2 regions of the Rhodoferax sp. BAB1 genome follow, and region 2 is predicted to be linked to the other one. Evidence: predicted binding sites of a transcription regulator. Region 2 holds the regulator's gene; the other holds the start of a gene.
The links. Region 2 encodes HrcA, which represses chaperone genes, less so after heat shock. Its sites were predicted from a motif close to TTAGCACTCNNNNNNNNNGAGTGCTAA; they were not measured.

Region 1 (3,405 bases), 1.4 Mb from region 2:
ATACAGGCTCAGCGGCAACAGGGCAAAAGTGTCGAGCAGCAGGGCCCAGCCCAGCAGAACCAGGGCCGGCGTCCCGAAACGCAAGCTCTCGAACCCACTGGCACCCGGTGTCTGCGGTCGGTAGTATCGCAACAGCACCCAGGCGCACAACAGCGCCAGCAAGCCGCTCGGTGCACGAAACGCCAGGCCCAGCCAGAAGGCGGGCGACAGCCCGCCGGGCAGCAGGCAGCAGAGCAGCAGGAGCGGCGGCAGCCAGCGCTGTAGGCCCATCGGGTTCAGCCCGCGGTGGCGCAGCAGCACGAGCGCCAGGACGGCCAGCACCAGTCCCCAGGCCAGCCCCAGGTAGAGACGACCCGCCAGCGGGGCGGGCAATGCACTCACCTGCGTTGACAGCAGGGCAGTGGACAGCTGACTCAGTTCCATCAACCGGTCCTAGGGTGCCACCGGCACAAAAATGTAGCGCTGCCAGGCAATCGCCTGGCGTTGCTCGGTGTAACTGACCCATAGGCTATCGTCGGCCCAGGCCATGGAGGGGTAGGACATCTCGCTGCCCGCCGGGGCCTGTGCCAGCGTTTCCAGCACCGTCCACTCCAGGCCATCGCGCGACTGGCTCAACACCAGTTGCGCCCGGGATTCGGCGCGCGGGTTATGCGCCAGGAACATCAGCTCAGGCCGCAGCGCCAGGCCCGCCACGGCAGCGTCGGGGTTGGCGGGTCCGGGGTCGGGCAGGTCCAACCAGCTGCGCCCGCCGTCGCTAGTCTGCACCGCGCGCAGCTTTCGGTCCGTGCGGTTGTCGCGCAGCAGGGCCAGCCATTCGGTCTCGCTGCGTGCGAGCAAGGTGGGTTGCAGCAGGTCGCGGCGCTGCGACATGCGCGTCAAACCGCGAAACTCACCGGCCGCATCAAAGCGCAGGGCCACGGGGTACTTCACACCGATTTCGAAATACACCGGCAGGACCATGCCGCCATCAGCCAGCGGCAAGGGCATGGCGCGCACCAGGTGGCTGGTGTTCCAAAGCCAGGACAGGGGCAAGGTGCGCAGCGGCACAAAAGGCTGTTGCGCAGCGTCCTGGCGCAAATGCAGGATACGCCCGGCCGCCCAGCCGCCCAGGCCCGTGGCCACCACAAACAGATGGGTACGCCCCTGGCCATCGCGCCAGGCCACCGGGTTACCGATGCGCCGCAGGCCATGGCCCAATTGCGCGGCGGCAGCGTGCCGATTCACCACATAAGTGGCCGGAGTCCACTGCTGGGTGGCGCGCTCGAACTGGGAAAAGGCAATCTGTACGTCCGCCCCGCTTTCGCGGGAACCGGCAAACCAGTAGGCCTGCACGGCCGCCGCATGGCCCGCCGGCATGGCCAGCAAGGAGCTGGCATGGGCTGCGGGCGTGTTCGGCGGCATGGGAATACGGCCGGCCGCCTTCAGGGCCAGCAGCGCCGGTGCCGGTGCGCCCGCCACCGGCCGGACGGCTTGTGCCGCTGGCAATGCCCCCCCGCACCACCACAGATCCACGGCCATGACGGCCAAGCCGAGGGCCAGGGCAAGCAGCCAGTAGCTGAGACGCGGTCTTGCAGGCCTGGGATTCGACGTATCAGTCACGAATAAGCGTGGAAAACGGAACGTTGTCGGGAGGAAGCAGCCCCGCAGTGTAGCGAATCCCCTCCGCCCCCCCCCAGGCGGCCGATCTTGAAACAGGGCAAAAAAGCCTTATGATTAGCACTCGTTGGATTCGAGTGCTAACACCTCGAGTTCAAGACAAGTTAATGAGCACTAACTTTTGGTGCTCGCTTATTTTGCTAACCCTGTTTCTAACTGTAGGAGATACCTGATGAAACTGCGTCCTCTGGCCGATCGCGTGATTGTCAAGCGCGTTGAAAACGAAACCAAGACCGCCTCCGGCATCGTCATCCCCGACAGCGCCGCCGAGAAGCCGGACCAGGGCGAAGTCCTGGCTGTGGGCCCCGGCCGCAAGAACGACAAGGGCGAGATCATCGCCATGAACGTCAAGGTCGGCGACCGCGTCCTGTTCGGCAAGTACAGCGGCCAGACCGTCAAGGTCGGCGGCGACGAACTGCTGGTCATGAAGGAAGAAGACCTGTTTGCTGTTGTCGAGAAGTAAATCGCAACGCGATTGATCCATCCGACTTAATCGTTTGAACTTGAATCTGGAGTAATACACATGGCAGCTAAAGACGTAATTTTCGGCGGTGAAGCACGTGCCCGCATGGTCGAAGGCGTGAACATCCTGGCCAACGCGGTCAAGGTAACCCTGGGCCCCAAGGGCCGTAACGTGGTGCTCGAGCGCTCTTTCGGCGCCCCCACCGTGACCAAGGACGGTGTGTCCGTGGCCAAGGAAATCGAACTGAAGGACAAGCTGCAGAACATGGGCGCGCAGATGGTCAAGGAAGTTGCTTCCAAGACCAGCGACAACGCCGGTGACGGCACCACCACCGCCACCGTGCTGGCCCAGGCCATCGTGCGCGAAGGCATGAAGTACGTGGCCGCCGGCATGAACCCCATGGACCTGAAGCGCGGCATCGACAAGGCCGTGACGGCCCTGATCGAGCAGCTGAAGAAGGCTTCCAAGCCCACCACCACCTCCAAGGAGATCGCCCAGGTCGGCTCCATCTCCGCCAACAGCGACGTCAGCATCGGCGAGATCATCGCCAATGCCATGGACAAGGTCGGCAAGGAAGGCGTGATCACCGTGGAAGACGGCAAGTCCCTGCAGAACGAACTCGACGTCGTCGAGGGCATGCAGTTCGACCGTGGTTACCTGTCGCCCTACTTCATCAACAACCCCGAGAAGCAGGCCGCCCTGCTGGACAACCCCTTCGTGCTGCTGTACGACAAGAAGGTGTCCAACATCCGTGACCTGCTGCCCACGCTGGAGCAGGTTGCCAAGGCCGGCCGGCCGCTGCTGATCATTGCCGAGGACGTCGAGGGCGAAGCCCTGGCGACTCTGGTGGTCAACACCATCCGCGGCATCCTGAAGGTCGTGGCCGTCAAGGCTCCGGGCTTCGGCGACCGTCGCAAGGCCATGCTGGAAGACATCGCCATCCTGACCGGCGGCAAGGTCATCGCTGAAGAAGTGGGCCTGACCCTCGAGAAGGTGACCCTGGCCGATCTGGGCCAGGCCAAGCGCATCGAGGTGGGCAAGGAAAACACCATCATCATCGACGGCAACGGCGCTGCCGCTGACATCGAAGCCCGCGTCAAGCAAGTGCGCGTGCAAATCGAAGAAGCCACCAGCGACTACGACCGCGAGAAGCTGCAAGAGCGCGTGGCCAAGCTGGCCGGCGGTGTGGCCGTGATCAAGGTCGGCGCAGCCACCGAAGTCGAGATGAAGGAAAAGAAGGCCCGCGTGGAAGACGCCCTGCACGCCACCCGCGCTGCCGTGGAAGA
Region 2 (3,405 bases):
CCCTCATTCCAGTGCAGCTTTTGCCGCAGGGTGTCGAAATAACTCCAGCCGCGCGGGTGCAGGAAACGCACGCTGTGCTCCGAGCGGCGCACGATGATACGGTCGCCGTGGTGCAGCGCAGACAGGGACTGCATGTCGAAGTTGGCAATGGCTTCGCGATCCGAAGCGATCTCGATGGCCACCTCGGACTGGCTGGACAGCACGATGGGGCGGTTGGACAGGGTATGCGGCGCGATCGGCGCCAGCACCCAGCCGGCGATCGCCGGATGCAGGATGGGGCCGCCGGCTGACAGCGAGTAGGCCGTGGAGCCGGTCGGGGTGGCGATGATGAGGCCATCGGCGCGCTGGTTGGCCACGAAGTGGCCGTCCACCTCGACGCGCAGCTCCACCATGCCCGAGGAGTTGCCCCGGTGCACCACCACGTCGTTCATGGCCAGGGTATCGAACACGCAGTTGCCCTGGCGCAGCACGCGGGCGTGCATGAGCTGGCGCTGCTCCTCTTCGTATTCGCCCTGCAGCATGGGCGGCAGCACGGTCTCGAAGCTGCCGAAGGGGATGTCGGTCATGAAACCCAGGCGGCCGTGGTTGATGCCGATCAGCGGCACGCCGGAACTGGCCAGCTTGCGGCTGATGCCCAGCATGGTGCCGTCGCCGCCCACCACCAGGCCCAGGTCGCACTGCTGGGCTATGGCGGCCAGATCCAGCACCGGGTAGCCCTCCAGGCCGGCATTGGTCGCGGTCTGCTCTTCCACCACCACGGCGCAACCCTGCGTTTGCAGGAAGGCGGCAATGTCGGCCAGCGCCGGGCGCGCGCGGCTGCCCTGGCTACCGCCGGCGACGGTCTGGTACTTGCCAATCAGGGCCACCTGGCGGAATCTGGAGTTCATTCGCAAATTACATCATTAAAATGATCCCATGCTCGATGACCGCGCCAAGTTGTTGCTCAAAACGCTGGTGGAACGCTACATTGCCGAAGGGCAACCCGTCGGCTCGCGTACGCTCTCGCGTGCCTCCGGTCTGGAGCTGTCCCCGGCGACCATCCGCAACGTGATGTCCGACCTGGAGGAGCTGGGCCTGATTGCCAGCCCGCACACCTCGGCCGGGCGCGTGCCCACGGCGCGTGGTTATCGCCTTTTCGTCGACACCATGCTCACCGCCCAGCGCGAGCAGATCACCGCACCCAGCCTGGTGCCGGACCAGCCGCAGAAGGTCATCTCCAGCGCCGCCAACCTGCTGTCCTCGCTCTCGCAGTTCGTCGGTGTGGTCATGTCGCCGCGTCGCTCCTCGGTGTTTCGCCACATCGAGTTCCTGCGCCTGGGCGAACGCCGTATCCTGGTCATCCTGGTTTCGCCCGAGGGCGACGTGCAGAACCGCGTCATCTTCACCGAGACCGATTATTCGCCTTCGCAGCTGGTCGAGGCCTCCAACTACCTCAACGCCCACTACATGGGCCTGACGCTGGAGCAGGTGCGCGAGCGCCTGCAGGGCGAGGTGGACACACTGCGCGGGGAGATCGCCAAGTTGATGCAGGCCGCCGTGACCGTGGGCACCGAGGCCATGACGCAGCCGCAGGACGAGGTGGTGATCTCCGGTGAGCGCAACCTGCTGGCCGTCTCCGATTTTTCCAGCGACATGGGCCACCTGCGCCGGGCGTTCGACCTGTTCGAGCAGAAGGCGCAGTTGATGCGCCTGCTGGACATCGCCGGCCAGGCCGAGGGGGTGCGCATCTTCATCGGCGGCGAAAGCCAGGTGGTGCCCTTCGAGGAACTCTCCGTGGTCAGCGCCCCCTACGAGGTGGATGGCCAGGTGGTGGGCACGCTGGGCGTGATCGGCCCCACGCGCATGCCCTACGAGCGCATGATCCAGATCGTGGACATCACGTCCAAGCTGCTGGGCAATGCCCTGAGCCACCACAAGTAGGCCCTTACAATCACGCCTTCGGTCGGGGCGTTAGCTCAGTTGGTTAGAGCAGGGGACTCATAATCCCTTGGTCGCTGGTTCGAGCCCAGCACGCCCTACCATTTGTACAGAGGAGAACGGCGGTCAAACGTCCGGTCCACGTCCACTGTATCCGGCCCTAGCGTAGCAGTTGCGTTGCAGGAATGGGGCACTTGAATTGGCTGTCGGCAGTCATGCGGCAAGCCATGGCGAAGAAGCCCCCGGTCCGGTCGCAGGCCTTGTAGGCGGCCACCAGCTGGACGCATTCGGTCGGCATGTTGTCTGCGCTGGGTGCCGTGGCGGCCACCGGTTGCGCTGCTGCCGCAGCGGCTGCGGCAGCAGCGGCACGCTGCCTGCTCGCCTCGGCCTCGGCTTGTGCGGCTGCTTGCGCAGCCCTGGCGCTCGCCTCGGCCTTGGCGGTCGCTTCCCGGGAGGCCTGGGTGCTGCGTTGCATCGCGGCGACCAGGCGATCATGAACCCGCATCTGCTTCAGGATCTTGAGTTCTTCCGAGCTGAAGTCCTTGTACATGGCGCTGCTGGCCAGTATCCGTTTCTCGACCGTCGTGATGCTGGCGGGGCTTTTGGCCTGTTGCTGGATGTCCCTGACGCGCAGACCTTGCGGACCGGTCCATGACAGACGCTCCGATACGGTCAGGTTGTCGGAGAAGCCGGGATACATCCCCAGCAGTCGCTCCAGCGCTGCATCGCGCGCCTGGTTGTCCTTGGGAAGCTGCGAGGCCATGTGGGCATACACCTCGCTACGGATCGGTGTCTCCGGGTAGGCTTTCAGGAACTCATCGCCGGCTTCGACGGTGCCGCGCGCTGCATAGGGCGCGAACTCCGCGGCGGTGCCGACCGGCTTCGGGCGCATGAAGAAGTGGAGGTTCACCGGGGTGCCCCAGGCCGAAGTGGGTTGCTGGATGATTTCAGAGTCGTGATAACCCGGCTTCCTGGCCATGAAATACTGGTTGGACCAGTATTTCGAGGCGTAGGCCACTTCATAAAACGGCGCCTTGATGTAGAAGGCCATTTTGTCGGGTGACGGTCCCTTGTAGACATCGATGTCGGGCACGTTCGACTGGATCATGTAGGTGGTCGTCTGCGGTGTCGTCGCGCAGCCGGCCAGCGCGGCCAGCAGCAGCACGGCGCTTAAAACCCGTCCCAAGCCCAGCAATTCAATCCAGGTTTTTCCAGAATTCAAGACAGTCTCCCGTGGTTGGTTAAAGTTTGGTGGCAAGCTGTCGCAGCTCGGTGAGTGCGTCGTCCCTGCTGCGCTCCACCCGTGAGGGCAAGGGCCGGTCAGTATAGAGGGCCCATGTCACGACATCGTCCCAGACGACAGCCCGCTGCAGGTCACGCTGCAGCATGTGATAGCCGTTGGGGTAGAGGGCAAAACGAAAATGATGCATGTCCTGCGCGGGCATGGCTTCGAGCAGGCCGATCAGCGGTTTCTTGGGGATGACCTCA

Region 1: the regulator HrcA is predicted to act here: its motif matches at 1,714-1,740, upstream of groES (co-chaperone GroES).

What each region holds. Positions count from the first base shown of each region.
Region 1 is NZ_CP054424.1:2,853,840-2,857,244, forward strand. Features, by position in the region: gene HTY51_RS13735 (hypothetical protein) at 1-423, opposite strand, end outside; gene HTY51_RS13740 (sialidase family protein) at 433-1,518, opposite strand; gene groES (co-chaperone GroES) at 1,829-2,119, shown strand; gene groL (chaperonin GroEL) at 2,180-3,405, shown strand, end outside.
Region 2 is NZ_CP054424.1:397,039-400,443, forward strand. Features, by position in the region: gene HTY51_RS02010 (NAD kinase) at 1-887, opposite strand, end outside; gene hrcA (heat-inducible transcriptional repressor HrcA) at 916-1,920, shown strand; tRNA gene HTY51_RS02020 (tRNA-Ile) at 1,945-2,021, shown strand; gene HTY51_RS02025 (hypothetical protein) at 2,078-3,082, opposite strand; gene HTY51_RS02030 (alpha/beta hydrolase) at 3,159-3,405, opposite strand, start outside.